One region of the Pseudoalteromonas sp. ESRF-bin5 genome, then DNA from elsewhere that is predicted to be linked to it. Evidence: predicted binding sites of a transcription regulator. Region 1 holds the regulator's gene; the other holds the start of a gene.
The links. Region 1 encodes ArgR, which controls arginine synthesis, uptake and breakdown. Its sites were predicted from a motif close to ANTGAATANNTATTCANT; they were not measured.
Positions count from the first base shown of each region.

Region 1 (16,854 bases):
GCTTGTTAATAGCTGAGATTTGATAAATATTTTCAGACTCACCTAGCTCTTGTGCAATCGCATCGCATAGTGCTTGTGCTTCATCTTCAGGTAACAAATCTATTTTATTAAATACTAACCAACGCGGCTTTTCTGCAAGTTTAGGGCTGTATTGATGCAGTTCGTTTATAATTGCAAACGCATTATCGACTGGGTTTGATCCATCTACAGGCATTACGTCAATAATGTGCAATAACACACGACAACGCTCTAAATGCTTTAAGAAGCGGATACCTAAACCGGCACCATCAGACGCACCTTCAATCAACCCAGGTATATCAGCTATTACAAATGACTTGTTAGCTTCCGGACGCACTACACCTAAATTAGGAATAAGCGTTGTAAATGGGTAATCAGCTACTTTTGGTCTTGCTGCTGACACACTGCGAATAAAGGTCGATTTACCAGCATTTGGCAAACCTAGTAAACCTACGTCAGCTAGCAATAGTAACTCTAATTTTAAGTTACGTACTTCACCGGGTGTACCTAGTGTTTTTTGACGAGGCGCTCGGTTAGTACTTGATTTAAAACGTGCATTCCCCAAGCCGTGGAAACCACCTTTTGCAACCAAAATTCGTTGACCATGTTGGGTCAAATCACCAAGCCCTTCTTGCGTATCAACATCGGTTATACGCGTACCCACAGGGACCATTACAAACAAGTCGTCTGCTTTTTTACCTGTACAGTTTCGGCTACGTCCGTTTGTACCGCGTTCAGCTCTGTGAAAGCGCTCAAACTGATAGTCAATCAGGGTATTTAAGTTTTCATCAGCTTGTAGATAAACACTACCACCGTCTCCACCGTCACCGCCGTCAGGCCCACCATCTGGGACATATTTTTCACGTCGGAAAGACACGATACCGCTTCCGCCGTCTCCGGCCTCTGCGCGAATTTCTACTTCATCTACAAACTTCATGATTACTCACTTTAGGGATTGGCTTGCTAATTTATACATTATATACCGAAGCCAAGCCGATTGCAGGCTTGGCTTTGGTATATATTTTTGTCTCAAAACAAAAAACCCCGCAAAGGCGGGGTTTTTTAACTACCTTACTGATTACTCAGTTACGATAGTTACGTATTTACGGTTTAAAGGACCTTTTTGTTCAAATTGAACTTTACCATCTGCTTTTGCAAAGATAGTGTGGTCTTTACCGATACCTACGTTTGTACCAGGGTGGAAACGTGTTCCACGCTGACGAACAATGATGCTACCCGCTAGAACTGATTCGCCACCAAAACGCTTAACACCTAGGCGTTTGCTTTCTGAATCGCGACCGTTACGAGTACTACCAGCTGCTTTTTTATGTGCCATTTCTAAGTACCTCTAATTAAGCGCTAATGCCAGTGATTTTAACTTCAGTGAACCATTGACGGTGGCCCATTTGCTTACGAGAATGCTTACGGCGTCTAAATTTAACAACCTTAATTTTCTCACCGCGACCATGTGAAACAACCTCTGCTGTTATCTTACCACCGTTTACGAACGGTACACCGATCTCGATCTTCTCACCATCAGCAACTAAAAGCACTGAATCAAATTCAACTGCCGCACCAGTTTCAACGTCTAATTTTTCAAGACGAATCGTTTGACCTTCAGTCACACGATGCTGTTTACCACCACTTTGGAAAACCGCGTACATAATTAACTCCGTCTGTGCACCCTCAAATCGGCGCAACTAAAATATTCTTCGATAGGGCGCGAAGTTTACGCTAACGCGAAATAACTAGCAAGCCTATTTTGTAATTAAAATGAATAAAAAGTAGCTGCTTTGAGAGCAATTCAATATTTTCTCTATTTTATATTAATTAAGCCTTTTGCCAAGCGCTTTTTAACTCTTTGCAAAAATAACCCTACTAATAAAATTACAACCTGCGTCGACCATTATTCAAACTCAAAAACCATCTTTCATCGTCTAGTAATTAAACACATTTGTGATTGAATTAAGCACTTATTAAGCACTTTAGGTAGGTTTTTTAAATCAATCGTCACAAAATATCGAGCTAGTGCGTTTTTTGTTGTACAATCTGCGCCGTTCACACATAAAAATTGGCTCGGAGATCAATGGATATAAAAGCTATCCAGGCGTTAATAGAAAGCGATATGAATGACGTCAATCAACTTATACATGCGCAAATGCGCTCAGAGGTGGCGTTAGTAAACCAACTTGGTTTATACATAGTTAATAGCGGCGGCAAACGCGTTCGCCCTATGTTGGCTATTTTAGCTGCCAAAGCGCTAGGTTATACTGGTAAAGACCACATTACACTTGCGACCATTGTTGAGTTTATTCACACCGCGACCTTATTACACGACGACGTTGTTGATGAGTCAAACTTACGCCGAGGCACCCCGACCGCTAACGCTGAATTTGGTAATGCTGCTAGCGTATTAGTTGGCGACTTTATATACACGCGCTCATTCCAGTTAATGGTTGGTTTAGGCAAAATGCAAATTATGCAAATACTCGCCGATGCTACCAATATCATTGCTGAAGGTGAAGTGCTGCAACTTATGAATTGCAACGATCCAGACACAACCGAAGCCAGCTACATGCAAGTTATTTACTCTAAAACGGCTAAGCTGTTTGAGGCTGCTACCGGGCTTGCTGCTATTATTACCAATAATGATGAAGCCACGCTCAATGCATTAAACTTATACGGTATGCACTTAGGTACGGCATTTCAACTTGTTGACGATGTGCTTGATTATAACGCCGATGCAGACCAGCTAGGTAAAAATATAGGCGATGATCTAGCCGAAGGTAAGCCTACCCTACCACTTATATATGCAATGCAACACGGTAATGCGCATCAAACACAGTTAATTCGTGATGCTATTGAGCACAGTAATGGTATGGAACATTTAGAAGAGATTTTATCTACGTTAAAACAAACCAATGCGCTTGAGTTTACAATGCAAAAAGCAGAGCTTGAAGCCGATAAAGCAATTGCTTGCTTAGATTTTTTACCAGAATCTGAATACAAGCACGCATTGGTAAGCTTAGCCCGTATAGCCGTTGACCGTGATCACTAGCCTTAACGAGCCTGTTATTTAACACTAATAGTAAATAACATTCGAGCAACAAAAAAGCCTGCAAATGCAGGCTTTTTTAATGCTCATTCTGGCTATTACGCCATGAAATCAACACCTTCTTTGATGTCTTTTTTCAGTGTCTCAAGCATATCGTTCTTCGCTTTTTCTTCAAATGCGCTTAGTTCGCCGTAAGAAAGAATTTCTTCAACGCCGTTTTTACCTAAACGTACTGGGTGTGCAAAATACTCTGCATCACCATCTTCAACAGCAACGTATGCGTAATCTACAACATCTTCACCTTGTAGGCCTTTAACTAAAGACATACAAAAACGTGCTGCAGCAGCACCCATTGATAATGTAGCTGAACCACCACCTGCTTTAGCATTTACTACTTCAGTACCTGCATTTTGGATACGTGGAGTAAGTGCAGCAACTTCGTCTTCAGTGAAAGTTACGCCTTCAACTTGAGAAAGTAGAGGAAGAATAGTTGTGCCAGAGTGACCACCAATTACTGGTACTTTAACTGTAGCAACGTCTACGCCTTTAAGTTCAGCAACAAATGCTTCTGAACGAATCACGTCAAGCGTAGTAATACCAAATACACGGCTTGCATCGTATGTGCCTGCTTTTTTGAACACTTCAGCAACAATCGGTACTGTGCCGTTTACTGGGTTAGTAATGATACCCACAAGTGCTTTAGGACAACTAGCTACAATGCCTTCAGCTAGTGTTTTGATGATACCGGCATTTACGTTAAATAAATCTGCACGATCCATACCTGGTTTACGTGGCATACCCGCTGGGATTAAAACAATATCAGCACCGTCAAGCGCTTTGTTTAAATCGTCTGCGCCAAAACCTGCTACTTTAACATCAGTTGGGATGTGTGATAGGTCAACAGCAACACCTGGTACAACTGGTGCAACATCGTAAAGTGATAATTCAGAACCAGCTGGTAAGCCTGTTTTTAATAGTAAAGACAATGCTTGACCGATACCGCCTGCAGCACCTAATACAGCAACTTTCATTGGAATTCTCCGTCATTTGAGGTAGGAAATACTTGTGGCCCTTAAGATAATGAAATTAGCGCCTAAAAACAAATTTATCGGACCTATTTTGCGATATTTTCGACCATAGTTGTAAACTTTGGTGGTTTATCGCATCAAACTGTCAAGTTGACTAAACAACTGCTGCATAATTATTCATTTTTGTGTACTATTTACAGCATAAATAACAATAATGAATAAAGACTATGCAACCTCAAGATAAACAAGAAGCATTGGTAAAAGCGTTTAAATCACTTTTAAAAGAAGAAAACTTTGGCTCTCAAGGCGAAATAGTTGATGCGCTTAAAGAGCAAGGCTTTGACAATATAAGCCAGAGTAAAGTGTCACGCATGTTAAGTAAGTTTGGTGCTGTGCGTACCCGCAACGCTAAACAAGAAATGGTTTACTGCCTACCCGCTGAAATGGGAGTGCCGACCGCTAAAAGCCCATTACGCCAGTTAGTCATTGATATTATGCATAATGAAATGATGATCATTATTCGCACCAGTCCAGGCGCTGCGCAGCTTATTGCCCGCTTACTTGACTCGTTAGGAAAGGCCGATGGTGTATTAGGTACTATTGCCGGAGACGATACTATATTTATTGCCCCAGCTAAAATTTCTGAAATAGACGTTACGCTTGAACGAGTACGTATTTTATTTGATACGGTTTAAATTTGCTTTAAAAACCCAACTGAGGGGGCAAAAAAAGCAGACCCCATATCGGCTTGAGTAAAATCAAGCCAATGGTCGTAACACTCCCCCTCTCCTAAACGGCTATTTAATACAGCCTCAAATGCAGTACCAGTACTTGCGCAGCTTATGCATAACATACCTTGCTCATAAACATCGCCATAAGGCATGCTTTGATTCAACAAAAGGGGTTGCCCCTCTTCATCTTTTAATTCGCTACGCGTGGCATGACTGGTATTTAATGCTGGGGTTATAAGCGTATTATCAAGTCGTGTACGGCCCATAATTTGCTCTTGCTCACTGAGCGATAAGTGCTGCCAAACAGTTAAGTCGTGTTTATAGCGCTGAACATGAATATAACTTCCCTGATCTTCAAAACAACCAGGTTTATTAATTAAAGCAGTTGAACGCTTTTTTCTTCCGTGTGGCATATCACCACCATAAATAAAACCATTAAAATCTCGGCCATCTAAAAAACGAAAGTTACGTATTTGCTCCACCAGCTCCACATCAGGTGCAAAAAGCTTTAAAACTTGCAATGCAAATAAGTGGTTTACGTCTTCTCTGTCTGAACGCACCTGCACAAACAAGTCGCACGGCTGAACACTCATTTGGTGATCTGCATGATTTATATTAGGAAAGCTTTGCAGCTCACTAGGAATATACTCAGGAAGAATATGAGGCCAATATTGGGCGCCAATGGCAACAACGCACGACAACATCGACTCTGAAAACTGATCATTAAACTCTTCTTCAATTGCGCTTACTTGTTTTAATTTAGCGCGCAATGATTCGTCTTGACCATCAAACACATTAAAAAATAAATGCAAACCATGCAGGTTTGCTTCAGCACAAATCCCAGATTGCGCTTGCGCCATTGTTATTCCTCAGTTTTACAGATATGTACACAGTGAATCACATTAACTATGATTCAAAAAAATTCACTGTGTGGGGTTTTATTTTTATTATAACCTGCTCATTGATTTCAAATGATTGGCCATATTGCGCTTCAACTTCAAGCGTTTGTTCGGCTATAACAACTTTATAAACATACGCAGAGCCAATAAAGCGACGACTTAATATTGTAGCCCGTTTACTGAGTTTGTCACTTTGACACTCTTGCAAAAGTTCAATTTGGTGAGGTCGCACATATAACTCACCACTACATGGATAGCAGCTCGTTTGCATATCTGACTCAACGGTGCCAAAAGGTGTTTTATATTCAGTAGCCGTTAATGCTTCTGCGGATAAGTATATGCCTTGACCTAGAAACTCTGCAACCACCTTTGACCTAGGAGCTGCAAAAAGCTGCTCTGGCGTACCTTGTTGGGCAATATTACCGCGGTCCATAATGGCAAGCGTGTCAGAAAAAGCAAAAGCTTCTTCTTTTGAATGGGTAACAAATACCGCTGATACTTGTTGCGCCTTAATAATACGGCGAATATCTGCAATTAATTCAAAACGAACTTGGGTATCTATATTTGAAAACGGCTCATCAAGAAGTAGTAAACTTGGTTTATAAGCCAACGCACGGGCAATTGCAACGCGTTGCTGCTGCCCACCAGAAAGCTGGTGAGGAAATCTATCTGCGCAACCAGACAAATGCACTAACTGAAGCATTTCATCCACACGCTGTTGTTTTTCGGATTGGCTCATTTTACCTAACCCAAACGCAATGTTATTTGCTACGCTTAGATGAGGAAACAACGCGTAATCTTGAAACATCATACCTATATTTCGGTGCTCTGGTGCAATAAATGTTGACCCATCACTTACCAGCTTGCCATCTATAAATACACTTCCGTGCTTGGCCTCAACTAAGCCTGCAATGGCTTTTAATGTGGTGGTTTTACCGCAGCCACTGGCACCAAGCAAGCATACAATCTCATCTTTACCCACGGTTAAGTCTAAGTTTTCGATCACCTTTGTACCGTTATAGTGATAGCTGACACCTTGCAAAATTAAACTACTCATTTAAGTGTGTTGCTCCATAGAACGATTAATAAAATACAAGGGGATAAATCCAACAATAACAATAGATAAAGCAGATATAGAAGCCAGCTCTAACTGCTCATCACTCACGTACTGAAAAACATGCGTTGCTAGACTTTCAAAGTTAAATGGTCTGAGTAATAACGCAGCAGGAAGTTCTTTCATGCATTCAATAAAAACGAGTAAGGCAGCTGTCAGTAAGCCTCTTCTTAATAAAGGTAGGTGCACTAAACGCAATGTTTGGCCTTGGCTTTTACCCATAGACTGGCTTGCCATATCAAGTGATGGACTAATACGCACAAAGCTCGACTCTATCGCTCCGTGAGCAATGGCATAAAACCGAACGACATAAGCAATCACAATAGTAAACACACTGCCTGTTAGTAACAAACCTATGTCTAAATTATAAGGCTCTAATACATTATTAATACTACTTTCTAACAGTGTTAGAGGTAATAAAACGGCAATTGCTAATACGGTGCCAGGCAGTGCATAGCCCGTACTCGCTAGTCGCCCAGGAACGAGAGGGTAAGACTGTGTTGCTATACGCTGATAAAAAACAACAAAAACACCTAATGCAATTGTTATTACGCTCACAACGCCTGCCACTTTTAGGCTTTGCCACGCATAATTAAAAAACTCAGCACTCCATGCTTTTTCAAAGTAGGTAATGGCGTAATTAAGTAATACTGCAATCGGGATCACAAAAGATACAAGTAAAACCGTGCCACAAAATGCCGTTGCTAACCAAGCCGACTTTCCCTTTAAAATATAAAGTGCTTCACTATTTACGCCCGATTGGCGTTCAAATACAGCTTGATTACGACGACTAAAGCGCTCTGCCATAAGCGCTAAAAAAAGTAGTAACAGCATGACACCTGATATTTTTGCAGCAGCAGTCAAGGAGTAATAACCAAACCATGTATCGTATACCGCGGTTGTGAGCGTGCTAACAGCAAAATAACTTACTGTTGCAAAATCGGCCATTGTTTCCATACTAATAAGCGCAAGGGCCGCAACAATAGAACCACGAGATAATACAAGACTCACTTTAAAAAAACTTTTAGTTGGGGAAAGTCCCATTAATTGACTTGCCTGTACCAATTTAAAAGACTGCTCTCTCAAAGCCGTTTTAAAAATTAAAAATAAGTATGGGTAAAGCACCAAGGCAATCATGACTATTGCGCCCGGCAGGGTACGTATATCAAAAAACCAATAGTCACTGGGAGATTGCCAGCCAAACCACTCCCTTAGAGTTATTTGCACGGGTCCTGCGTAATCAAGTAAATCAGTATACACGTAGGCAATAATGTAAGTAGGCATAGCAAGGGGCAGCATGAGCGCCCATTCAAAATGTTTTTTACCGGGAAAGTTACAATAAGCAGTTAGCCAACCAAGTGGCAACGCGATAACACTACTGAGTGCACACACACCCAATATAAGTAGTACAGTATTAGAAATGTAATCCCAAAGCACAGTGTCCCAAAGGTGAGTAAAAACCTCTGAGTTGCCTTGTAGCGATTCAAAAAGAAGGAAGAACAACGGGGCCGACAAAACTAAACCTGTCGACCACGCGAATAGCTGCCATTTAGACAGCTTAAATTTATAAGTCATTAAAGATCGAACTTCACCTCATCAATTAACTTAAGCGCTAACGGACGATATTTACTGATCTCATCAAGTGGCAAGCTATCTTCTTTAAAGCTGCCCCATGATGCAACCAAACTGGATAATTGCACACCAGGCTTAACTGGGTATTCCATATTAAGCGATGCATACATGTTTTGCGCTTTATTGTCGGTCATATACTCTATGAGTTTCAAGGCATTTTCAGGGTTTTTAGCATATTTAGTAATAACGGCCCCCGAAACATTAATATGTGAACCACGATTAATTTGATTAGGAAAATTAATGTGTACCGCCTCAGCCCATGTTTTTTGTTCTTCGTCTTGCAACATTTTACCTAAGTAGTAACTATTGCCTAACGCAAGATTACATAGCCCCTCTTTAACGGCTTTAACTTGAGCACGGTCATTGCCTTGTGGTTTACGTGCTAAATTAGCCTTGACGCCTTCAAGCCATGTTTTAGTTTGCGCTTCACCGTGATGCGCAATCATTGAAGCAACTAACCCTAGGTTATACGGATGTTTACCTGAACGAGTACAAATTTGCCCTTTATACTTTGGATCGGCTAGTTCTTCGTAAGTGAGCTTTGGTAATGCGCCCAAACGATCTTTCGACGAATATACATTTCGCACGCGTTTTGTTAGCGCGACCCATTGGCCATCTCCATCTCGAAAAGCAGAAGGTACGTTAGCATTTACATTAGTACTATTAATTGTTTGAGTTAAGTTTAAATCTTCCAATTGAATGAGTGCACTAAAATTAGAAGTAAGAACTAAATCAGCTTTACTATGTTTACCTTCGCGTTTTACACGCTCGATTAAGCCTTTTTTAGCAAACACAACATTTGTTTTGATACCGGTTTGTTTTGTAAAATCGTCTAAAATAGGTTGTATTAAAAAAGGTTGGCGAAAAGAGTAAATATTAACAACATCATTTGCAAAGGCTGGCGCCGATACGATAAACCCTAAAGCGATAGCGAGTGTTTTCTTCATTATTCCACCTAAATAGTAATTATTATCAATAATTCTACCGTGAACAGTTAAAAAGTGCACACCCTAAATACCCATAAATACTAAAAAAGCGTCCAAAACAGAAATACCCTGTAAGAGATATCTCACGGAAGTGGCAGCTTATAAGTAAAACGCCGATTAAATACCTAGCAAAAACAACATAAGCCATTGATATTTAATACCTATATAGTATTTAACAATAATAATACATAAACTATTTAGGGTTTTTGCCCTACTTTAGTTGGACCATTCACCTATAATTACCTCATCAACTAAGCAATGACGCTTAACGAGTAAAAGGACAGGGATCAATTACTCGCAAACCAGTGACTGGTTATGAAGGATAACACGGAGTTAGGACAGGCTCAGGATGAGTATCGCAACGGAGTGTTAATAAACGGACAGCATCAGGAAGATGCACACAGGAGTGCAACATTGGAGTGTTGCTTAACAGGAAGTTGAAGGAATATAAAGGACAGGCCTTAACAGGCAACACAATGGACTGATAACAACACGGAAGCACTAGGACGTGCAAATGAAGGATTTGGTAATAGGTTTTACCGCAACAGGACGTATAGGAATAAAGGAGATAAGCCCGGATTGGCTTATATTGCATAGAACTAAAAAGTAATATAGCAATAAACATGGAACAGTAAAAATTGGAGTTGATTAAGTTCAATTGCAGGATGCAGAAAATTAGAAGATTCCGCAAGCGCGCCTAGAGATAGAGCGCGCTTTTCTTTGACCTAAATTTAATACTACCACTCAATACAATCGGTATTAAAGAGACTCTGGTCTGCCTTTATTTCGTTTTCCCATAAGATACGCATCTCTAAACTTTATAAAGTGATCCTCAAGCTTTTTAGCTGCATCCATTTCACCCGCGAGTGCTAGCACTAAAATACCTACTTCAGCTGTGCCTAATTGATGCGCATGAGGCGCAACTCGTAAGCGATAATCTGATAACTTATCAGCTGTAATAGACAATACGGGCAAGTTATCTAAATATGGGCTTTTACGAATCATTTTTTTCGCTTCACGCCATGTACCATCTAAAAATATGAATAGCGGCTTTTTATTAGGCTCAATATTCACTTGCGTAATAGCTCGCCCCTCTTCTACATCCTCAGCAGGAAAAATAACCATTGGCTGATATTGCTCATCATTAATAAGCGCTATTAGCGCATCATCTGGATTAGTTCTATCCCATTTAAAAGCATGGTTATCGGGTATAATTTCGGCAATTAAACGCCCCGTATTTGAAGGTTTAAAACTTTCGTTATGGTACATCAATAAACACACTGCAGCATCGCACTGCGCTTTCTCTACGCCTTCACAAATACAGTAGTGCTTTGCAATTAAGCATTGCTCACAACGTGCTAACTTAGCGCCACGGGCATTAAATTCGCGACGAGATTCACTAATTTGCTGAGCGCGTAATAGCAGTACTGAATTATGAGAAGAGTGAGTCACAGTGATTAATTACCTTAAATTTGATCGGCGCATATTGTAGCTAAAAACGTGATGAATAGATATCAGCTATCAGCTATCAGCTATCAGCTATCAGCTATCAGCTATCAGCTATCAGCTATCAGCTATCAGCTATCAGCTCAAAATAAAATGGCATTTTATTAAAGCAAGTTTTGTTTATGTTTGGATTCACAGCTATAAAACAAAAAACCCAAGCCGAAGCTTGGGTTTTAAAAAAGCGTTGCTAGTTAAAAGAACTTACTTCTTCTTTTTAACTGCTTTTTTGTTTGGTAAATCAGTGATTGAACCTTCAAAAATTTCAGCTGCAAGGCCAATTGATTCGTTCAATGTTGGGTGAGCATGAATAGTAAGTGCTAAGTCTTCACCATCTGCACCCATTTCAATACCTAAACCGATTTCGCCAAGCATTTCGCCCGCGTTAATACCAATCATAGCACCACCTATTATACGGCCACTTTCTTTATCAAAGATAAGCTTAGTAGAACCCTCAGTACGAGAAGATGCAATTGCACGACCTGAAGCAGCCCACGGGAATACCGCAGTTTCAATGCTTAAACCTTGCTCTTTAGCTTCTTTCTCAGTAACACCTACCCATGCAATTTCTGGGTCAGTGTAGGCAATTGAAGGAATACATTTAGGGTCGAAGAAGTGCTTCTGACCAGAGATAACCTCTGCAGCAACATGACCTTCATGAACCGCTTTATGCGCAAGCATAGGCTGGCCAACTAAGTCACCAATTGCAAAAATATTGCTTACATTAGTACGTAACTGTTTATCAACGTTAATAAAACCACGCTCATCTACATTTACGCCTGCTTTTTCAGCATCAAGTAAATTACCGTTAGGCGTACGACCTACTGCAACAAGTACTTTGTCGTAACGTACTGGCTCAGCTGGTGCATTTTTACCTTCAAATGTAACGTATAAGCCATCGTCTTTCGCTTCAACAGCAACAACTTTAGTTGAAAGCATAACGTTAAACTTATCGCTTACGTATTTTTGGTAAATTTTGATAATATCTTTATCAGCTGCAGGAACTAATTGATCAGCAAATTCTACTACATCAATGACAGAACCTAATGCGCGGTAAACAGTTCCCATTTCAAGACCGATGATACCACCGCCTAAAACAAGTAGTTTTTCAGGAATATCTTTAAGCTCTAATGCGCCAGTTGAGTCAATTACACGGTCATCTTCTGGGATGAAAGGTAAATTAACTGGTTTTGAACCTGCGGCAATAATAGCATTGTCGAACGTGATAGTAGTTGTACCGTCAGCACCTTCAACAGCTAAAGTGTTGCTACCAGTAAATTTACCATAGCCTGGTACAACTTTAACTTTACGCATTTTAGCCATGCCGTCTAAGCCGCCCGTAAGCTGACCAACAACAGACTCTTTCCAAGAACGGATTTTGTCTAAGTCAATTTGCGGTGCACCAAAAGTAACACCATGAGATGACATTTCTGCAGCGTCATCAATTACTTTAGCTACGTGTAAAAGTGCTTTTGAAGGAATACAACCAACATTAAGACATACGCCGCCTAATGTTTCACGCGATTCTACTAATGTAACTTCTAAGCCCAAGTCAGCAGCACGGAAAGCCGCAGAGTAACCACCAGGACCACCGCCTAGTACAACAACTTGAGTTTTTAATTCGTTGCTCATGCTATTACCTTAATTGTTTGAACGGGACACTGCCCTAAAATTTAACTGCCATGTTTCTGCATGGGCAGAAAATCAGAGCAATTCACAAATAGTGCAAAGATTGTATCATTGCATATAGTAAAAATCCCAGCTAAAAACAACTGGCTGGGATTTGATTTTGTTCATATTGTAGCGATTACATCACTAATTGACGTATGTCGCTCATGTAGCTAGCAAGCGTTGCGGTAAAGCGTGCAGCTAGAGCACCGTCAATCACACGGTGATCGTATGACATAGACAACGGAACCATTAATTTAGGCTCAAAGTCTTTACCATTCCACTTAGGTTTCATTTCAGATTTAGATACACCTAAAATAGCAACCTCTGGTGCGTTAACAATTGGCGTAAATGCCGTACCACCAATACCGCCTAAACTTGAAATAGTAAAACAACCGCCTTGCATATCTGATGCAGTTAGCTTGCCTTCACGCGCTTTTTTAGACACTTCCATTAGCTCACGAGATAGCTCAATAATGCCTTTTTTGTCCACGTCTTTAAACACTGGAACAACTAAGCCATTAGGTGTATCTACCGCAACACCAATATTAATGTACTTTTTAAGAATCAAGCTTTCGCCATCTTCAGACAGCGACGAGTTAAACGTTGGGAACTCAGCAAGTACTTTAGCCGCAGCTTTCATCACAAACACTAGTGGTGTGATTTTAACGCCAAGCTTTTTCTTCTCGCTTAATACGTTTTGCTCTTTACGGAATACTTCAAGGCTTGTGATATCTGCTTCGTCAAACTGTGTAACATGCGGTATTTGTACCCAGTTACGGTGTAAGTTTTTACCCGATAGCTTTTGGATGCGAGACAGTTTTTTCTCTTCAATTTCACCAAATTTAGCAAAATCTACTTTTGGCCAAGGAATTAAGCCAAGCTCACTGCCACCAGCATTACCTGCTGATGCTGAAACTTGACCAGACTCAACTTGCTTCACTAAGCTTTTAACATAGTTTTGCACGTCTTCTTTAACCACACGGTTTTTACGACCCGTGCCTTTTACGTTCGCTAAGTTAATACCAAACTCACGTGCTAAACGACGAACAACGGGCGATGCATGAGCATACGCGCTATTGTTTTCAAAACTTTCGTTGCTAACTTTAGCGGCAGGTGCAGCCTGTGCTGGCGCAGACTCGGTTTTTGCAGGTGCCGCCGCTGGCTTTTGTTCAGCCGGTGCTGAAGCTTTTGCAGGTGCACTGCCTGCAACTTCAAATACAAAAATAAGTGAACCAGTTTTTACTTTATCGCCCGCTGCTACTTTAATTTCTTTAACTGTACCTGCAAATGGCGCTGGTACTTCCATAGCTGCTTTGTCGCCTTCAACGTTTAAGATAGATTGCTCTTCTTCAACGGTATCACCAACAGCAACCATGATTTCAGTTACTTCAACTTCGTCATCGCCAATATCAGGGACGTTTACTTCTTTTGTGCTTGGCTCGGCGCTTTGAGCAGTCTCTGCTGGCGCAGATTCTTGCTTAGATGCATCTGATGCAGATGCGCTCGAACCTGCAACTTCAAAAACAAATACTAATGAACCTGTTTTTACTGTATCGCCAGTAGCTACTTTAATCTCTTTTACAGTACCAGCAAACGGTGCTGGTACTTCCATAGCCGCTTTGTCGCCTTCAACGTTTAGGATAGATTGCTCTTCCTCAACGGTATCGCCAACAGCAACCATGATTTCAGTTACCTCAACTTCGTCATCACCAATATCTGGTACGGTTACTTCTTTAGTTGAAGAACCTGAAGCGTGAGCTGGTGCCGCCGATTCAGCGGGTGCTTCAGGTGCTGAATCAGCACCTGCACTTTCGCCTTCAAATATAAATACTAAAGAGCCCGTTGTTACTGTATCGCCAACATTTACTTTAATTTCTTTTACAGTACCCGCTTGCGCAGCAGGTACTTCCATTGAGGCTTTGTCGCCTTCAACTGTCAGTAAAGATTGGTCAACATCTACTTTGTCACCAACGCTTACTAAGATTTCGGTTACTTCTACGTCATCGCCACCGATATCTGGAACATTAATTTCAATACTCATTACAAACCTCTTATGCGTACAGTGGGTTTAGTTTATTTGTGTCGATGTCGAATTTCTTAAGCGCGTCAACAACAACAGACTTTTCAACTTCACCGCGTTTAGCAAGTTCAGATAACGTAGCAACAACAACGTAGCTTGCGTTAACTTCAAAATGACGACGTAAGTTTTCACGGCTATCAGAACGACCGTAACCATCTGTACCTAACACTTTATAATTGTTGCTAGGAATAAATGAACGCGCTTGTTCTGCGTAGTTTTTCATGTAATCGGTAGCGGCAACAGTTACTGAGTCGTTTAATACACTCGTGATGTAAGCTGTTTTTTGCTCGCTTTCTGGGTTAAGCATGTTGAAACGCTCAACATCTTGACCATCACGCGTAAGCTCATTAAATGACGTTACAGAGTAAACGTCTGATGCAATGCCGTAATCATCACTTAAAATTGCAGCCGCTTTACGCACTTCAGTCATGATAGTACCTGAGCTTAATAACTGTACGTTGGCTTTTTTGCCTTCGTAGCTTTCAAGCTTATAAATACCTTTACGAATACCTTCTTCAGCGCCTTCTGGCATAGCTGGCTGATGATAGTTTTCGTTCATTAGCGTTAGGTAGTAGTAAATATTTTCTTGGTCGTCACCGTACATACGACGAATACCATCTTGTACAATTACAGCAACTTCAAATGCGTAAGTCGGGTCGTAAGAAATACAGTTAGGAACCGTGTTTGCAAGAATATGGCTGTGGCCATCTTCATGCTGTAGACCTTCACCATTTAGCGTAGTACGACCAGCCGTAGCACCTAATAAGAAACCACGTGCTTGCTGGTCTCCCGCCATCCATGCCATGTCGCCAACACGTTGGAAACCAAACATAGAGTAGTAAATGTAGAATGGGATCATTGGTAAATCATTCGTGCTGTATGATGTTGCAGCAGCAACCCATGACGACATTGCACCTAACTCATTAATACCCTCTTGAAGTACTTGCCCTGATGTAGCTTCTTTATAATAAGAAACAATATCACGGTCTTGAGGTGTGTAGTTTTGGCCATGTGGGTTGTAAATACCGATTTGACGGAATAAACCTTCCATACCAAAGGTACGTGCTTCATCGGCAATAATTGGTACAATGTTTTTACCAATGCCTTTGTCTTTTAATAAAATATTAAGTGCACGAACAAAGCCCATTGTGGTTGAAATATCACGTTTTTGCTCTTCAAGTAGTGGTTTAAATGCTGCTACTTCTGGCAACTGTAATTTTTCAGAAAACTTAGCTATGCGAGTTGGTGTATAACCTTCTAAGTCTTTACGACGAGCGTGTAAGTATTTGTACTCTTCAGAGCTTTCATCAAGCTCTAAGTAAGGTAAGTCTTTAATTGCTTCTTCAGAGACTAAGTCTTGTAGGCCTAAACGGTCACGTAAGTGTTCAACATGGCTCATGTCCATTTTTTTCACTTGGTGCGCAATGTTTTTACCTTCAGCAGCTTCACCCATGCCGTAACCTTTTACAGTTTTAGCAAGTATCACAGTCGGACGGTCGTTAGTTTGCTCGGCCTTTTTAAATGCAGCATAAAGTTTTGATGGCTCATGACCACCACGCTTAAGTGCAAAAATTTCGTCATCCGTCATATCAGCAACAAGGGCTGCTGTTTCTGGGTAACGACCAAAGAAATGCTCACGAACGTACGCGCCATCTTTTGCTTTATATGTTTGGTAATCACCGTCAATTGTTTCGTTCATCAATTGTAGTAATTTACCTGTTGTATCTTTAGCTAGCAGAATATCCCAACCGCTTCCCCATACAACTTTAATTACGTTCCAACCAGCGCCTTTAAATAGGCCTTCTAGTTCTTGAATAATTTTGCCATTACCCATTACTGGGCCATCTAGACGCTGTAAGTTACAGTTAATTAAGTAACATAGGTTGTCTAGCTTTTCACGTGCAGCAAAAGAGATTGCGCCGCGTGATTCTGGCTCATCCATTTCACCATCACCTAAAAACGCGTATACACGTTGGTTTTTAGTGTCTTTTAAACCGCGGCCGTCTAGGTATTTTAAGAAACGCGCTTGGTAAATAGATGCAATTGGGCCTAAACCCATTGATACTGTAGGGAACTGCCAAAATTCAGGCATTAATTTAGGGTGTGGGTACGACGGTAAACCTTTGCCATCTACTTC
Region 1 is NZ_NTLW01000102.1:2,665-19,518, forward strand. Features, by position in the region: gene cgtA (Obg family GTPase CgtA) at 1-955, opposite strand, end outside; gene rpmA (50S ribosomal protein L27) at 1,097-1,354, opposite strand; gene rplU (50S ribosomal protein L21) at 1,371-1,682, opposite strand; gene ispB (octaprenyl diphosphate synthase) at 2,105-3,076, shown strand; gene mdh (malate dehydrogenase) at 3,172-4,104, opposite strand; gene argR (transcriptional regulator ArgR) at 4,329-4,796, shown strand; gene BCG07_RS05045 (Dyp-type peroxidase) at 4,793-5,692, opposite strand; gene BCG07_RS05050 (ABC transporter ATP-binding protein) at 5,739-6,788, opposite strand; gene BCG07_RS05055 (ABC transporter permease) at 6,789-8,420, opposite strand; gene BCG07_RS05060 (Fe(3+) ABC transporter substrate-binding protein) at 8,420-9,424, opposite strand; gene BCG07_RS05065 (tRNA-uridine aminocarboxypropyltransferase) at 10,223-10,915, opposite strand; gene lpdA (dihydrolipoyl dehydrogenase) at 11,171-12,598, opposite strand; gene aceF (pyruvate dehydrogenase complex dihydrolipoyllysine-residue acetyltransferase) at 12,774-14,678, opposite strand; gene aceE (pyruvate dehydrogenase (acetyl-transferring), homodimeric type) at 14,689-16,854, opposite strand, start outside.

Region 2 (16,854 bases), on a different contig from region 1:
GTATATTATTGTGCGGCACATACCTAAGCGTAAGCGCTCTATCCCCTCTGATATCAACATCGTACACTTGAATGTTAGGTTCATGATTACTTAAGTTATATTGAGCCGAAAGCGCTTCCCTTACCGCTTTGTAGCCACTGTCGTTATGAATTGCGCCTATTTCTAAATGCGGAGCGCTCGCGTTATCAATAAGTGTAAAAAGCTTAAAGTCGCGAATTAATTTAGGGGATAAAAACTGGCTTATAAAGCTTTCATCTTTAAAGTTTTGCATAGCAAAATGAAGGGTATCAAGCCAATTACTTCCGGCATATTCAGGGAACCATTTTTTATCTTCTTCCGTTGGGTGTTCGCATAGTCGCCTAATATCAACCATCATATTGAAGCCTAAAGCATATGGGTTGATACCTGAATAATACTGACTATTGTAAGGTGGTTGATAAACAACATTTGTATGGCTTTGTAAAAATTCCAGCATAAATGAGTCGGTAAGTTTACCTTCATCATAAAGGTGATTTAAAATGGTGTAATGCCAAAAGGTGGCCCAGCCTTCATTCATTACTTGTGTTTGTTTTTGTGGGTAAAAATATTGTGATATTTTACGCACTATACGAATAACTTCACGTTGCCAAGGTTCTAAAAGTGGTGCGTTTTTTTCTATAAAATACAAGATATTTTCTTGCGGCTCTTGAGGAAAGTGGCGTTCTTTCTTTTTTGCTTCTTGGTGATGTTCGGGGATTGTTCGCCATAATTCGTTCACTTGAGATTGCAAATAAGCCTCGCGTTCTTCTTGGCGCTTTTGCTCTTCGAATAACGAAATTTGTTGCGGGCGTTTATAACGATCAACGCCATAGTTCATGAGTGCGTGGCATGAGTCTAGTAAGGTTTCTACTGCTGTTACACCGTATTTTTCTTCGCAGCGACGTATATAATTTTTAGAAAATACCAGGTAATCAATGATAGAGCTGGCATCAGTCCATGTTTTAAATAAATAATTACCTTTAAAAAAAGAGTTGTGGCCATAACATGCGTGCGCCATAACTAGTGCTTGCATCGGTAACGTATTTTCTTCCATTAAATATGCAATACAGGGGTCTGAATTAATCACTATTTCATACGCGAGGCCCATTTGTCCGCGTTTATAGTTTTGCTCAGTTTGAATGAATTTTTTCCCGTAAGACCAATGGTTGTAACCAATAGGCATCCCAACACTTGAGTACGCATCCATCATTTGTTCGGCGGTGATCACCTCTATCTGATTAGGGTAAATGTCTAACCGGTAAAAGTCTGCAACGCGGGCTATTTCTGTTTGATACTCAGTTAACAAATCAAAAGTCCAGTCAGGGCCGCCACTCATTCGTTTAGTATTCATATTAATACCTCGCTTGGTTATGCAGCCCCTTGTTGTTGCCGACCTTTTTTAAAAAACTCCCTAAATATAGGGTAAATGTCTTCAACACTTTGAATGTGCTGTATGGCAAAGTTGGAATGTGTTTGCGTAATATTTAAATATTCTCGCCATAGGCTTTGATGAGCACGTGTTGTGATTTCAATGTAGGCAAAATAGCGAACAGCATCTAAAATGCTATTACGTAATATTTGTCCGCAATGAGGAGTATCGTCAGCCCAGTTATCACCATCAGATGCTTGTGCTGCATATACATTCCATTCGTCTGCGTTGTAACGCTCTTTAATTATTTTATCCATCAGTTTAAGTGCGCTCGATACGATAGTTCCCCCAGTTTCTTGAGAGTAAAAAAATGTTTGTTCTTCTACTTCAGTAGCTTGCGTATGATGACGGATATAGACCACTTCAATGTTTTTATAACTGCGCGTTAAAAATTGATATAGTAAAATATAAAACCGTTTTGCCATATCTTTTGTGGCTTGGTCCATAGAGCCTGACACATCCATAATACAAAACATAATCGCTTTGCTGGTGGGGTGGGGGCGCTTCTCGTAATTTCTAAAACGCAAGTCGTAGTTATCAATAAATGGCACAGCTTTAATTTGCTGTTTAAGTAGGTTTATTTCTTTTTGTAAAAGTGCAACAGCGGCTTTATCGCTATGAGGTTCGTGTATTAATATTTTTAACTGAGCTTCTAAATCGGCTAAGCGGCGCTTTTTTCCAGCACTCATGGCAACACGTCGAGCAAGTGACCCTTGTAACGAACGAACAATATCAATATTACTTGGCATACCTTCACTGCAAAAACCGGCTCGGTGGGTTTTCATTTGTATAAGTTTATCAAGTTGATTTTCTTGAAGATTAGGAAGTTCTAAATCTTCAAAAAGTAAATCGAGGTACTCATCTTTTGAGATAGAGAACACAAATTCATCTTGCCCTTCGCCAGAGTCGCTAGCCTCTCCTTGTCCAGAACCATCACCTTGACCACCTTTTGGTCGCTCTATTTTATCACCTGTTGCAAACTGATCGTTACCTGGGTGTATTTGTTTTTTATTCCCGCCTTTACCTTGATGAAAGATAGGCTCGCTGATATCACGTTGCGGAATAGATATACTTTCCCCCGATGTAGAGTCGGTTACACTGCGTTTATTTATTGCATCTGACACCGCTTCTTTTATCTGTTTTTTATAACGCCTAATGAAGCGTTGACGATTTACGGTGCTTTTATTTTTACCGTTTAAACGTCTGTCTATAAAATGTGCCATAATGACCTCCTAAAACCACAACTATGAAGGTTATTGTGATTTTCTAACACGTAGGTACCACTCAGATAACAATCTGACTTGCTTTTGTGTATAGCCTTTCTCGACCATGCGATTAACAAAGTCTTCGTGTTTTTGCTGATCTTCAGCTGAGGTTTTAGTATTAAACGAAATAACAGGCAACAGATCTTCTTTGTTTGAAAACATTTTTTTCTCAATGACAGTGCGTAATTTTTCATAACTCGTCCACAGCGGGTTTTTGCCATTGTTATGAGCCCGTGCGCGTAGTACAAAATTGACTATTTCGTTACGAAAATCTTTAGGATTAGAAATGCCCGCTGGTTTTTCAATTTTCTCAAGCTCTGCATTGAGTGCAGCTCGGTCAAATAATTGGCCTGTATCAGGGTCACGATATTCTTGATCTTGAATCCAAAAATCGGCATAAATAACATAGCGATCAAATATGTTTTGCCCATATTCTGAGTATGATTCTAAATACGCAGTTTGAAGTTCCTTACCAATAAATTCAACATACTGAGGGATTAAATAGCCTTTTAAAAAGCTCAAGTAGCGTTCTTCAACATCGCTGCTGAATTGTTCACGTTCTATTTGTTGTTCAAGTACATAAAATAAGTGAACAGGGTTTGCGGCCACTTCTGTGTTGTCAAAATTAAATACCCGAGATAAAAATTTAAATGCAAAGCGAGTAGAAAGACCCGTCATGCCTTCATCCACTCCTGCGTAATCGCGATACTCTTGATACGACTTTGCTTTTGGATCAGTGTCTTTGAGTGTTTCACCATCGTACACTCGCATTTTAGAATACAAGCTTGAGTTTTCAGGCTCTTTTAATCGTGAAAGAGTTGTAAATTGTGCCAAAGCTTTTAAGGTGCCAGGCGCGCAAGGGGCGCTATGAAGTTCACTATGCTGAAGAAGTTTGTCGTAAATTTTAATTTCTTCAGTGACACGCAAACAATAAGGTACCTTGACTATGTATACACGGTCTAAAAAGGCTTCATTATTTTTGTTATTTTTAAAGGTTTGCCATTCAGATTCGTTTGAATGAGCGAGGATCATGCCATTAAAAGGAAGAGCGCTAATACCTTCAGTCCCATTGTAATTACCTTCTTGCGTGGCCGTTAGTAGTGGATGGAGTACTTTGATAGGGGCTTTAAACATCTCTACAAATTCCATCAAGCCTTGATTTGCCATACAAAGTGAACCCGAGTAAGCATAAGCATCGGGGTCATTTTGCGCAAAATGTTCAAGCTGACGTATATCTACTTTACCTACTAATGCAGATATATCTTGGTTGTTTTCATCGCCAGGCTCTGTTTTAGCGATGCCTATTTGATTCAGAATAGATGGATAACGTTTTACCACTCTAAACTTACTTATATCGCCATTATGCCTGCCCACGGTGACATAATTGTTTTTAAATAACGTGGCTTAATACCGTACTCTTGCTCTAGCACATTAGCGTCTTCAATGGGATCAAACAGAGATAATGGGTGATCGTTTACCGGTGACCCTTTAATTGAATAGATGGGTACTTGTTGCATGAGGTACTTTAGCTTTTCAGCAATAGATGATTTGCCACCGCCGACTGGGCCTAATAGGTAGAGAACCTGTTTACACTCTTCAAGCCCTTGAGCGGCGTGTTTTAAATAAGAAACAATTTGTTCAATGGCATCCTCCATACCATAAAAATCGGTAAAGGCAGGGTAGCGTGCAACTACTCTATTTGAAAATAACCGACTGAGGCGTGCATCCGTTGCGGTATCTACCATTGTGGGTTCACCTATGGCCATTAAAAGGCGTTCTGGTGCACTCGCGTAGGCAGATTTGTCGGTTTTACATATCTCAAGAAACTCGGCGATACTGTACTCTTCTTCTTGTGCCGCTTCGTAACGTGCTTGGTAATGCTCAAAAATCGTCATAATAACCTCCGAAACCCGCTGTAAAAGGTGCTTACATTTTAAAGTTTAGTCGCGAAAGTCTATGTTTGTGGAATAAAATTAAAAATTTAAGTGAAAAAAGATCATGTTGAAGAAGGCTATTTTGTCAAATGACAGAGTTTAAAAGTATAAATAATAGGCATAAAAAAAGACGCTTTAGCGTCTTTTTAAATTAGCGATAAGTGCTAATTAAGCGAAGTTTGCGTTTGCAAATTCCCAGTTAACAAGTGACCAAAAACCTTTAAGGTAATCTGGACGCACGTTACGGTAATCAATGTAGTATGCGTGTTCCCATAAATCTACAGTAAGAACAGGTGTAACGCCTTCGTCAGTAAGTGGTGTAGCAGCGTTAGATGTGTTAACGATGTCTAAAGAGCCATCGGCAAGTTTTACTAACCAAGTCCAGCTTGAACCGAAGTTATTTACTGCTTTGTCGTTTAATGCATCTTTAAACGCATCAAAAGAACCCCATTTAGCGTTAATTGCATCTGCAATTGCGCCAGTAGGCTCGCCGCCGCCATTTGGAGATAGGCTGTTCCAGTAAAACGTGTGGTTCCAGATTTGCGCTGCGTTGTTAAATACACCGCCCTCTGATGAACATACGATTTCTTCTAGAGATTTGTTTTCAAACTCTGTACCAGGGATCAAACCGTTAAGCTTAACAACATACGTGTTGTGGTGCTTACCGTGGTGAAACTCTAATGTTTCTTTTGAAATATGTGGCTCAAGTGCGTCGATTGCATATGGTAGTGACGGTAGTTCAAATGCCATTTTTTATCTCCATCTTTTTTAGTTGATAGTCCATTTGGTGATACGTAATGCCTGTTGAAACAGACCACTTACCTATACCAAGTGGGAATATAGTGTTACTATAATTGTTGAGTATTTTACTCAAGTTTAAGCAAACAGCAATGCTATTGCGAAAGACTATTTCAATTGTGGCTTTATTTGCCCATTTTAAGTTATATATTTATGGTCACGATGAGTTATTTTCAAGACCTAAGTATATTTAGCTATCGTTACTTTGAGGTTGTAGATGGAAACCATTGATAAAATTAAACAGCAAATTTCAGAAAACCCAATTATCCTTTTCATGAAAGGGTCACCTAAGTTACCAAACTGTGGTTTTTCTTCACAAGCTTCACAAGCACTTATGTCGTGTGGCGAACCGTTTGCATACGTTGATATTTTACTAAACCCAGACATTCGTGCTGAGCTTCCTGCGTACGCAAATTGGCCTACATTCCCACAACTTTGGGTTGAGGGTGAGCTAATTGGTGGTTGTGATATCATCATCGAAATGTTCCAACGTGGTGAATTACAACCGTTAATCACAGAAACAGCGGCTAAGTACAAAGAAGCTGACGCTGAGTAATCTTATTTTGTGAGCGCTATTTCTATAGTGCTGTGATAATAAAAGCCACGTTAAGTGGCTTTATTGTTTTTAGTATTTTTACAACATCACTCATCTGCACGGCAGGGTAACTTGCACGTTTAGACCACCACTTAATTTATTATGTAAGCTTATTTGTCCTTTATGTGCTTCAGCAATCTCTCTGCACAAAGCTAACCCCAAACCACTTTCTGTACTTTTTGTAGAGTAAAAAGGTACAAGGGCATTAGCCATAACCTGCTCACTCATGCCTTTTCCGCCATCGCTCACATCTACTATGCAAGTATTACTAAAGAACGTTACATCTATGTTTATTTTAGACGGATTTGAGCCTGACTCGTGTGCATTTTTGAGTAAGTTGATAAGCAACTGCTCAAGTTGTGCCTGATCTGCATATAATATGCTTTTGGCGCTGCTCATTTTGTAGCTAAACTGCCATTGGCTATTCAGATCATTTAATGTGTTTTGCCAATTTATCGCTGATTTTTGTGGTGTAGGGAGCTTTGCAAATTTGCCGTAGCCTTGAACAAACTCAGTCAAGTGACTTATTCTTTCATCGATTGTTGAAAACACTCTTGCAAGGCGAGGCTCATCTACGCGGCTAGCTAAAAGCTGAGCGCTGTGCAGCATTGATGACATAGGGCCAAGAGAGTTATTAAGCTCGTGGCTTATTATTCGAATAACTTTTTTCCATACTGCTACTTCTTGGCGGCTGAGTTCACGGGTAAGTTGTTTAAATATGTATAAGTGATGTTTTTGATTATTAAGCAAAAACTCGCCAGTCGATAAATGCCAAGTTTGAGAATCGTGACTATCTACTTCAATATTAAACAAGCCATCCACGCCTTGTTCAATAGCATTAGTAAGCTGAATAGGTGCATCAGACAATAATTCGTGAAGTTGCGTGCCTTCTAGTTGTGTTTTGCTATTAAATAAAGTGCGGCTGACTAAGTTACTAAATACAACAGTTTTGTTATCGTTAACAAGTAAAAGTGCTTGTGGAGAGCTCTGTAATACTTTATCTAACATTAACTCTCGTTGATAAATCCACTGTTTTTCTTGCCGAAGTTGTTTTGCCGTTTGATTATAAAGCAGACATAGCTTTCCTAACTCATCGTTGTTTTTATAGGCTAATAAACTAGAAAGCTCACCATCTTTAAAATTAAGGAAGCCGGTTTCTAGCGATTGCAACCCTAGCTTAATAGGCTTTGTTAAGGCTCTAGCAAGCAAAAGACTTGTTAACATAGCTGCTATGACCAACAACACAGAGTAATACAGCGGATGTTGTGCAATTATTGTAATGCTAACAACAGGAAAAACGCTGCATAAAACACATATAGCCATTATTTTTTGAGTTAACGATAAGCCACTAATAAAATTAAACATTAGTAATCAATACCCATTTTTTGTAAGCGCCTATACAGTGCTTGGCGGCTTAAACCAAACTCTCGTGCTACTTTGGCTATAACCCCCTGATTAGCGCGTATTGATTGTTCAATTTCGAATTTTGTTGGTTCTTTTTTTACGTCGTTATTTTTTATTGGCGACGACGGGGTTAGGCCAAAATCTTCAGCGCTAAGCAAACCGTTAGGCTTTATTACACCAACACGTTTACAGGCGTTTTCAAGTTCTCTTACATTACCTGGCCATTGGTATCGATTAAGGGCTTGCTCTGCATCAATACTTAGCTCTCTATGTGGTAAAAAGTGATTAATGAGTGGCGCAATATCATCAACGCGCTCACAAAGCGCAGGTACGTTTAACTCAATAACGTTAAGGCGATAGTACAAATCTTCTCTAAAACGCCCTTCGGTTATTGCTTGTAATAAATTTTCGTTGGTGGCTGATATAACACGTACAGTTACTTTGCGCGTTTGTGTGGACCCTAACCGTTCAAATTCACCTGTTTGTAACACTCTTAGCAACTTCATTTGCCCAGAAAGTGGCAAGTTGCCAATTTCATCTAAAAATAATGTTCCACCATCGGCTGCCTCAAAACGACCTATACGTTGCTTGCTTATACCAGTATAAGCACCTGCTTCAGCACCAAACAATTCAGCCTCCAAAAGCTCTTGGGGAAGGGCGCCGGCATTGACCCTTTATGAAGGGCTGATTTATTAGTGAAGAGTTTTTTTGAATAATAGTGGCAATACACTCTTTACCACTGCCATTAGGACCTGTTATGAGTGCAGAAATATCAGATTTAGCCACTTGCAATGCCATTGTGACTAATCGCTCCATTGCGGTACTTTTAAAAATAAGGCCTGCTAAGTTAGCAGTGCTATATTTATCATCTCGCTCTTTTTGTTGGCGGTTGTGCGTGGCTACAAGTTGCTTAGTGCGCCCCAGCTCTATTAAATTATTAATGCACGTAAGAAGCTTGTGGTCATCCCATGGCTTTGGAAGGTAATCGGCAGCGCCTGCTTTAACAAGTTAAATCGCCGTTGAAAGTTCAGTCCAAGCGGTTATTAATATAATAGGGAGGTGTGGGTTCTCTTCACGCAGCGCATAAAACAAAGTTTTACCTTCTTCGCCTGAGGTGGTATCGCTGGTAAAATTCATATCTTGAATAACGAGAGCAATGCGTTGGTATTGCACAATTTGAATGGCTTCAAAAGGCATTGACGCGGTAACTACATTAAAGTGATGTATCTCTAGTAGTAATGATAATGCCTCTAAAACGGCCGGATTATCATCAACGATAAGTATTTTTTCCATGAGAATTTAATCGCTGTTTATTATTATTTAAATATTGAAAATGCTACACCGTGTTTAGCCAGTGTAGCATAGGTTGGGAGCTGCGTTATATGGTTCGGGTTGCGATACTGGGCGAAATATTTGCAGCACGTTTAGCTGGGCCAAATACAGCTAGAAGGCTCATGATAAAAACCATAACGGCAGTTGCTGCGACATAGCCTAAGGGTAATGCAGCTATTGAAAAGTGTTGCATTAGCAATTGCCCAAGTATGAGGGCAGCAATAACGCCTAAAACTAATCCAGCAATGCAAATCAATGCATTTTCAACTAAAAAATAATTAACAATTGCAGATTTACGAGCGCCCAAAGCACGACGGGTTCCAATTTGTTTGGTGCGCTTACTTATATTGAATAGCGTTAAACCAAAAATGCCCACCGCTGTAACCAGAACTAAGATAGTGATGAGTACAATGAGCATACGCATCATCAATGTGTCTTCAGCCATATATTGCGTTTTGTCTTGATCTAAACCACGAATTCGAATAATCACACGCTTGTTATAATTTTTAAGCATTGCGTCTTCAATCTGTTTAGCTATGTCTGCTCGCTCATTGGACGCAGTACGAACTAAAAAGTTGCCAGATATATTGGGGTTAATGTAAGGAATTAATGCGATATTATTTGGGCGGCTGTCTTTTAACCAAGGCCCTTTTGCATGCTTAATTACACCAACAACTTTCAGTGGGATATCACCAAGAAAAATCGTTTTTCCTAAGCCCTCTTCATCAGGAAAAAGCTCATTGAGTAATGCTTGAGTGACAATTGTCACATTGGCTCGTTGATCATTATCGTTGGTAACAACAATCTCATCTTGAGTAAAGTTTCGTCCTGCAACAAGCTCAATGCCAAGTGTATTAATTGCATGATCATCCGTAAAAAAGTAAGCCGTTCTTGCTGAAAGCCCTGGCTCTGGTGCAGAGTTAATACTGAAGTCAGATGAGCTGCCACTACCTGATAACGGTATGTTGTTAATATATATGGCGTCTTTAACGCCGGGTAAAGCTCGAAGCATGGCTTCATCAAGTTCAAATTGCTGATGGCTTTGAACATCTTTACCAAAATGCATGACATGAAAAGCAAGTATTTCATCTTCCGGGTAGCCAGTTTCTTGGTTAAGGTAGGTTACTCTGTCTTGAATTATAAATGCTGCGTTACTAACAATTGCAGTGGTAATTGCTATTTGTATAAGTAGCAAAATTGCACCCACTTTAGATCGACACAGCGCATGAAAAATAGGTTTAATTTCTAATATCATTGTGTTCGTCCTTATTGGCTTTTTAGATAAATGGCAGGGTTGGTTTTACACACCAGCCAAGCAGGATAAAGCCCGGCAATTACACAAGTACTGATTGCAATAAGTGGGGCGCTTAGTAACATACTTAAATCCATAGTCGCTAAGCTTTCGTAATAACTGTAGCTCTGACGAACACCTAATAGACCAAACTGCGCAAATACAATCCCAAGTAGCCCGCCCAAAAGCCCTAACATAGCGACTTCAATGATATGTTGCATAAAAATCTGCCGTTTATTAGCACCAAGAGCACGACGTACTCCAACCTCTGGCGCTCGACGTAAAAATTTGGCAAGTAATAAGCCAAGTATATTAGCCAAACACACAGCCAAAAACATAAAACTTAGAGCCACTAAAATTTTGTTATCTTCACTAACCACATTATTGTAAGCCATCCATTGATTAACATCTCGAAGCCCAAAAGCGAGCTCTTTACGATTAAATCGACCGAGCTTTTGCTGCTCTTGCATATAAGCTAGTAAGTAATTCTCGTAATCATTTTTTTGTTGCTCGGTCGTTAATTCAACCCAGAATTGAATCCAAACCATTTCTGACTGTAATTTGGCAGTAAAACTTCGAACATCTTCATGCTTCCAACCATTAGTATTTCCCCAATTACCAAGTTGCTTTGCCTCAAGAAGGCTAAATGGCATAAAAAGTTGTTCGGGTTGGTTAAATGCACCATTATTTAAGTCGTAATATTTGATGGTTAGTGGCCAGTTTTTTGTAACGCCAATCACTTCGTAACTAGCATCGTCAAGGTAAATAACCTGACCCACTGAATTTTTGCCAGCAAATAACTTATTGTTTAACTCCTCGCTAATGACAACAACGGGCGCTGCGTTGTCTTCTTGTTGCTGTGACCACTTGCTACCATGTAAAAATTCGAGGTCAAACATATTAAAAAATTCAGGAGTGGTAAGTCTTGCACTTTGACTAAACGGTTTTACTTTGTCAGAGTCTATGTAAACAGAAAAACCACTTCGTACCATTTTTAAACGTTGAGCACCTACTTGGGATTGATAAAGATTTGCAGCATCTTGATAAGTTAGTTGAAGAGGCTGATTATCTGACGTCCACCATGTGCTTCCATCGTCCATTATCTGTAACTGCACGCTAAAAAGCTGACTGCTCTTGTGCGGGATTGGATCGGCCGACATCATGTGATACACACTCAAACTAGTCATGGTGATGCCAATACCAATTGCGATGGCAAGTACCATTAAAAAGCTTACGAGTGGTGTGCGTTTAAAGCTACGCCAACTCAGATCAATATAATGAACCAGCATGAATTATACTCCTTGTGCGACTTTTATTGGCTGTGTACCTTGGTACAAAGTAAAGTCAGCAAGTTGTCCATCAACTACTTGAATGTTGCGCGGTGCGCGGCGGGCTAATTCGCTGTCATGTGTCACCATTATAATGGTGGCGCCATCGCGATTTATTTGCTCAAGTAATTCCATCACTTGGCGAGCCATTAGACTGTCTAAGTTACCGGTGGGCTCATCGGCAAGTAAAAAGCGTGGTTCGCCAGCAAGTGCGCGGGCTATAGCGACGCGTTGTTGCTGGCCGCCAGAAAGTTGTTGAGGTAAATGTTTAGCGCGGGAGGCTAAGCCTACTTGTTCTAAACATTGCTCTATTCTACGTTTACGTTCTTTTGCTTTAATACCTCTATAACGAAGAGGTACTTCAATATTTTCATAGAGGTTTAAATCTGGTATTAAATTAAAACCTTGAAAGATAAAACCAATTTTTTGATTTCGGCAATCGGCACGTTGGTTGTCGTTTAGGTTACCCACATTTACACCATCTAAAATATAATCACCTTCACTAAAGGGCTCTAACATTCCGGCAATATTTAAAAAGGTAGTTTTCCCAGAGCCGCTAGGGCCTGTGACAGCTATAAATTCGCCTTCATTTACATTTAAATTAAAGTCTCTTAATGCGTGAGTTTGAACCATTTCAGTTTGGTATACTTTACTTATGTTTTTCATTTGTAACATGGTTTTTCCTTAAATTGGCGCTGGTTGAGAGCGCTTCTAATTTAATAAAAGCGTGTCTGCTTGGTTAAATTGGTTGTAGCTAGAAATTATTATTTCGTCGTTTTCATTTAAGCCGCTTAAAATTTCTACCGCGTTAATGCTGGTGGCACCTACGGATATAGGTATACGTCTTGCAAAATTTCCGTCTATTTTATATGCAACAATGCCGCCTTGTTGCATAAAAGCGCCTCGCTTTACCTGCAGCACATTTTGGCGATTGTCGAGTAAAATACGCGCGGTTAAACGTTGATTTTGGCGAATGTTATTGCTGTTGCTTGTAAAGCGAACACGTGTGGTTACTTCGCGATTATTAACTTCGGGTGATATAGCAGATAGCACCCCCATTATTGTTTCGTTCCCTAATTTAAGCTCTACGTCCATACCTAATCCGAGTTCGTTTGCGTAACTTTCTGGCACCTGCAACTGTGCTTCAAAATGACTTAAATCAACGAGTGTCATCAGAGGCTGACTTTGCGTGACGGCTGCTTTTTGTTGCACAAGCAGATTACCAACAATGCCTGTCACTGTGGCTCGAATTGACAGCTCATTTACTTTTCTATGTAATTCATCAACGACCAGCTGCTGACGCTCTACATCACTTTTAGCAGCTTGCAATTCAAATGCGAGTGTATCTTTAGCAAGTGCCACCTCTTGCTGTGCGTGTTTATAGGTAAGCTGTGCACGTGATAAGTCGTCTATTGCTTTTTCAAGGTCTATTTGGCTTATTAAATGCTTTTTAATTGATAGTTTTGCGCGACGATCTTCTCTTTGTGCTGCGTTTAATTCTACACTTGCCATATCGAGTGTTTTTGTAAGGGTTAAAGTGTCTCTTCTTGATTGTAGGTGTTGCCTTTTAAGTTCACCCTCTAAGCGTTGTAATACGGATTGTTGTTGTTTTAATTCATTGGTAAGTTCAGGGCTATGAAGAACAGCAAGCTCGTCGCCTTTGGTAACTGTATCGCCAGCTTTAACGTGCAAGCTTACAAAGCCTCTCTCTGGGCTGTAGATGTGTGGTGCATTGGCGGCAACAATTTTTCCACTTGCGGCTACATCGCGAACAAGCGTTTTAATTTCTACTTTTGCTATTTGCACCTTTTCTTGGCTAAATGATTTAGTTGCATCCGAGCCTGATATAACTCCATAAGTAGCAGCAATAATAAGTAACAACACAGCGATAATTAAAAGAAAACGTTTTTTATGGTTTGCGGGTGTTTTAACTTGTATGTCTTGAGCACTGGTATCTTTAATCATTATTCAACCTTAACTAAATGAATTTATATTTTTTTCAAACATGACATAAAGTAGTGCTGCAAAAATAGCGGCTATTGGCGAGAGTAAAAATAAGCTTAAAGTGAACATAATTCTTCCAAATAATAATTACTAAATTACACTATACGATTAGTATGCCAAAATTTAACCTATTGATATTATTATACTTAATAATTTATTTATTAAAGTAATATGTCCGTGGACACTTTATGTGTCCGCTCCGGACACATACAAAGCAATATATAAAGAGTAAATACAGCGTTGCGGGTACAAGAAAACCAATAACGTCGCAACTTCAGTGAATTCAAAAGTGTAAGTGTATTTTAAAGCTAAGCTACTCAGGCGATTAAATAGCGGGGTGACATTTAAACTTTGACTGGTTTTATTTTTCTATTTACGAATAATTAATCAAAGTAATGAGTGGTTAAATTATAGCTTTTAAGCTGAATGAAGAATAAGGAACATAATTCTACCTTTATTTATCCCTTTTATAATTTGTTAATGAAAAGGGGTAATATTATTTGCATAATCCCAACATTTTACGAATCTCTTCAATTGAATATTTATTCACTAATATCTAAGTTTACGTTTACGTAAACTGCTTTTTAAGTTGGAGGTGTTTTTACAAAATGTTAAACTTGACACCAGTGTCATGAAAAAATAACGGTGAAAATACCGCTAAATGTTAATAAAAATGATAAAAAAGAAATCTTGCTATGAAGTGAGAAATATTCAAGAATGTGAATATGTATTCAAATTACTGTTGACTCTATTTGATATAGAGGCTAGTTTTGACCGGCTGTTAGCAAATCGTCGAGCACTTCATTAACGCTAACAGTGAAGCAAGGGGAGGGGTCTATGTTATACGACTCGAAATTAGAGAAAGAAAATTGTGGCTTTGGCTTAATTGCCCAAGTTAATGGTCAGGCTAGTCACCGGCTTATTCGTACTGCTATTACTGGGTTGGATCGTATGCAACACCGGGGCGGTATTTCTGCTGATGGTAAAACAGGCGATGGCTGTGGTTTGCTTTTGCAAAAACCAGATAGTTTTTTCCGTGCTATTGCAAGTGAGCATAATTGGCACCTTGGTAAAAACTATGCAGTAGGCATGATCTTTTTAAATTCAGATCCTGTTTTAGCACAAGCTGCAAAGGAAATTCTTAGCGAAGAATTAGAAAAAGAAACGCTAAATATTTTAGGCTGGCGCGAAGTGCCTACCGACCCATCAATGCTAGGTCCAATTGCTGTGCAGCAATTACCGGGCTTTGAGCAAATTTTTGTAAGCGCACCTGAAGGTTGGCGTTCAAAAGATTTAGAACGTCGCTTATACGTAGCGCGCCGTCGTGCTGAAAAACGTTTAGCAGACGATGAATCATTTTACATTGCAAGTTTATCTGGATTAGTGACTATCTATAAAGGCCTTATGATGCCTGCAGATTTACCTAATTTTTATTTAGACTTAGCTGACATCCGTATGACCAGCGCGATTTGTGTTTTTCATCAGCGCTTTTCAACAAACACACAGCCTCGTTGGCCACTTGCTCAGCCTTTCCGCTATTTAGCGCATAATGGTGAAATTAACACCATTGAAGGTAACCGTCAGTGGGCTCGTGCTCGCTCGTATAAATTTTCGTCTCCACTTATTCCAGATTTACAAAGCGCAGCGCCGTTTGTTAATGAAACAGGCTCAGATTCGTCAAGCCTCGATAACATGCTTGAGCTATTTTTAGCCGGTGGCATGGATTTATTCCGTGCAATGCGCATGCTTGTGCCGCCTGCATGGCAAAAAAACCGTGCTATGGATGACGATTTACGTGCATTTTATGACTTTAACTCTATGCACATGGAGCCATGGGATGGTCCTGCGGGGATTGTTATGTCAGATGGCCGCTTTGCAGCTTGTAACTTAGACCGAAATGGTCTTCGTCCTGCGCGTTATGTAATCACACAAGATGGTTTTATTACTCTTGCTTCTGAAGTCGGCATTTGGGATTACACCGCAGATGAAGTGGTTGAAAAAGGCCGAGTGGGTCCGGGTGAGCTTTTAGTAATTGATACCAAATTGGGCAAAATTTGGCACTCAGACGAAATCGACCAAGATTTAAAATCTCGCCATCCTTATAAGTCGTGGCTCGAAGAAAATGTTAAGCGCTTGACTCCCTTTGAAGAATTAAAAGAGCAAGATGCAGGCAATCGTTCATTTGACGATGAAACGTTAGCTAAATATCAAAAAATGTTTGGTTATACCAATGAAGAGTTGGATAGCGTTATTCGTGTAATGGGTGAAAACGGCCAAGAAGCAACAGGCTCAATGGGTGATGACACTCCGTTTGCTGTGTTAAGCGAAGGGCATCGTTCACTATACGATTATTTCCGTCAAAAGTTTGCACAAGTCACTAATCCGCCAATTGATCCTCTTCGCGAAAATCATGTTATGTCTTTGGCTACGTGTATTGGTAGCGAACAAAATGTGTTTAACGAAACAACAGGCCACGCTAAGCGCTTACAGTTCGATACACCTATTTTAATGTATGCAGACATGCAGCAGCTACTAAATGCAGATGAAGCGCATTACAGCTATTGTAAAATTGATATTACTTATACTGTTGAAGAAGGCTTGGAAAACGCAGTTAAACGCATTTGCGATAAAGCAAAAGAGAAAGCAGCTGCTGGCTCTATCATGCTTATTTTAACTGATCGTAATTTTGACGATGTAAACCTACCTATCCCTGCGGCTATGGCTGTAGGTGCAGTGCAAAAGTGTTTGGTTGATAACAATTTACGCTGTGAATCAAACATCATTATTGAAACGGGTAGCGTAAGAGATCCTCATCAATTTGCAGTGTTACTTGGTTTTGGCGCAACAGCTATTTACCCATACCTAGCGTATGAGTCGTTAGTCGCGATGAGTGACAGTAAAATCATCGATAAATCTTACTGCGAGGTAACCCTTGCTTATCGTAAAGCAGTAAACAAAGGCTTATACAAAATAATGTCGAAAATGGGCATTAGTACAGTCGCTTCTTACCGTTGCTCAATGTTATTTGAGGCGGTGGGTTTATCAGATGCTGTTGTTGATATGTGTTTTAAAGGTGTGGCTAGCCGCATTAAAGGTGCATGTTTTACAGACTTTGATGACGATCAACAAAGCTTACACAAGCTTGCTTTAAGTAAACGTAAGTTACTTAGCCATGGCGGTTTGTTTAAATACGTACATGGTGGTGAATATCATGCATACAACCCAGATGTGATCCAAACACTGCAGGTAGCAGTTCGCTCTGGTGAATATAGAGATTACAACGAGTATGCAAAGCTTGTTAATAATCGCCCTATTTCAACATTACGCGATATGCTGGCACTTAAATTACCAGAAAATGGAATTAGTATTGATGATGTAGAGCCTGCAGAAGCGCTTTACAAACGTTTTGACTCAGCTGCAATGAGTATTGGTGCTTTATCGCCAGAGGCTCATGAA
Region 2 is NZ_NTLW01000320.1:2,151-19,004, reverse strand. Features, by position in the region: gene BCG07_RS19570 (SpoVR family protein) at 1-1,369, opposite strand, end outside; gene BCG07_RS19565 (YeaH/YhbH family protein) at 1,387-2,670, opposite strand; partial or broken gene BCG07_RS19560 (PrkA family serine protein kinase) at 2,701-4,607, opposite strand; gene BCG07_RS19555 (superoxide dismutase) at 4,815-5,396, opposite strand; gene BCG07_RS19550 (Grx4 family monothiol glutaredoxin) at 5,662-6,000, shown strand; gene BCG07_RS19545 (sensor histidine kinase) at 6,091-7,404, opposite strand; partial or broken gene BCG07_RS19540 (sigma-54-dependent transcriptional regulator) at 7,404-8,736, opposite strand; gene BCG07_RS19535 (ABC transporter permease) at 8,822-10,030, opposite strand; gene BCG07_RS19530 (ABC transporter permease) at 10,042-11,355, opposite strand; gene BCG07_RS19525 (ABC transporter ATP-binding protein) at 11,359-12,069, opposite strand; gene BCG07_RS19520 (efflux RND transporter periplasmic adaptor subunit) at 12,106-13,359, opposite strand; gene gltB (glutamate synthase large subunit) at 14,236-16,854, shown strand, end outside.
Region 2: the regulator ArgR is predicted to act here: its motif matches at 14,117-14,134, upstream of gltB (glutamate synthase large subunit).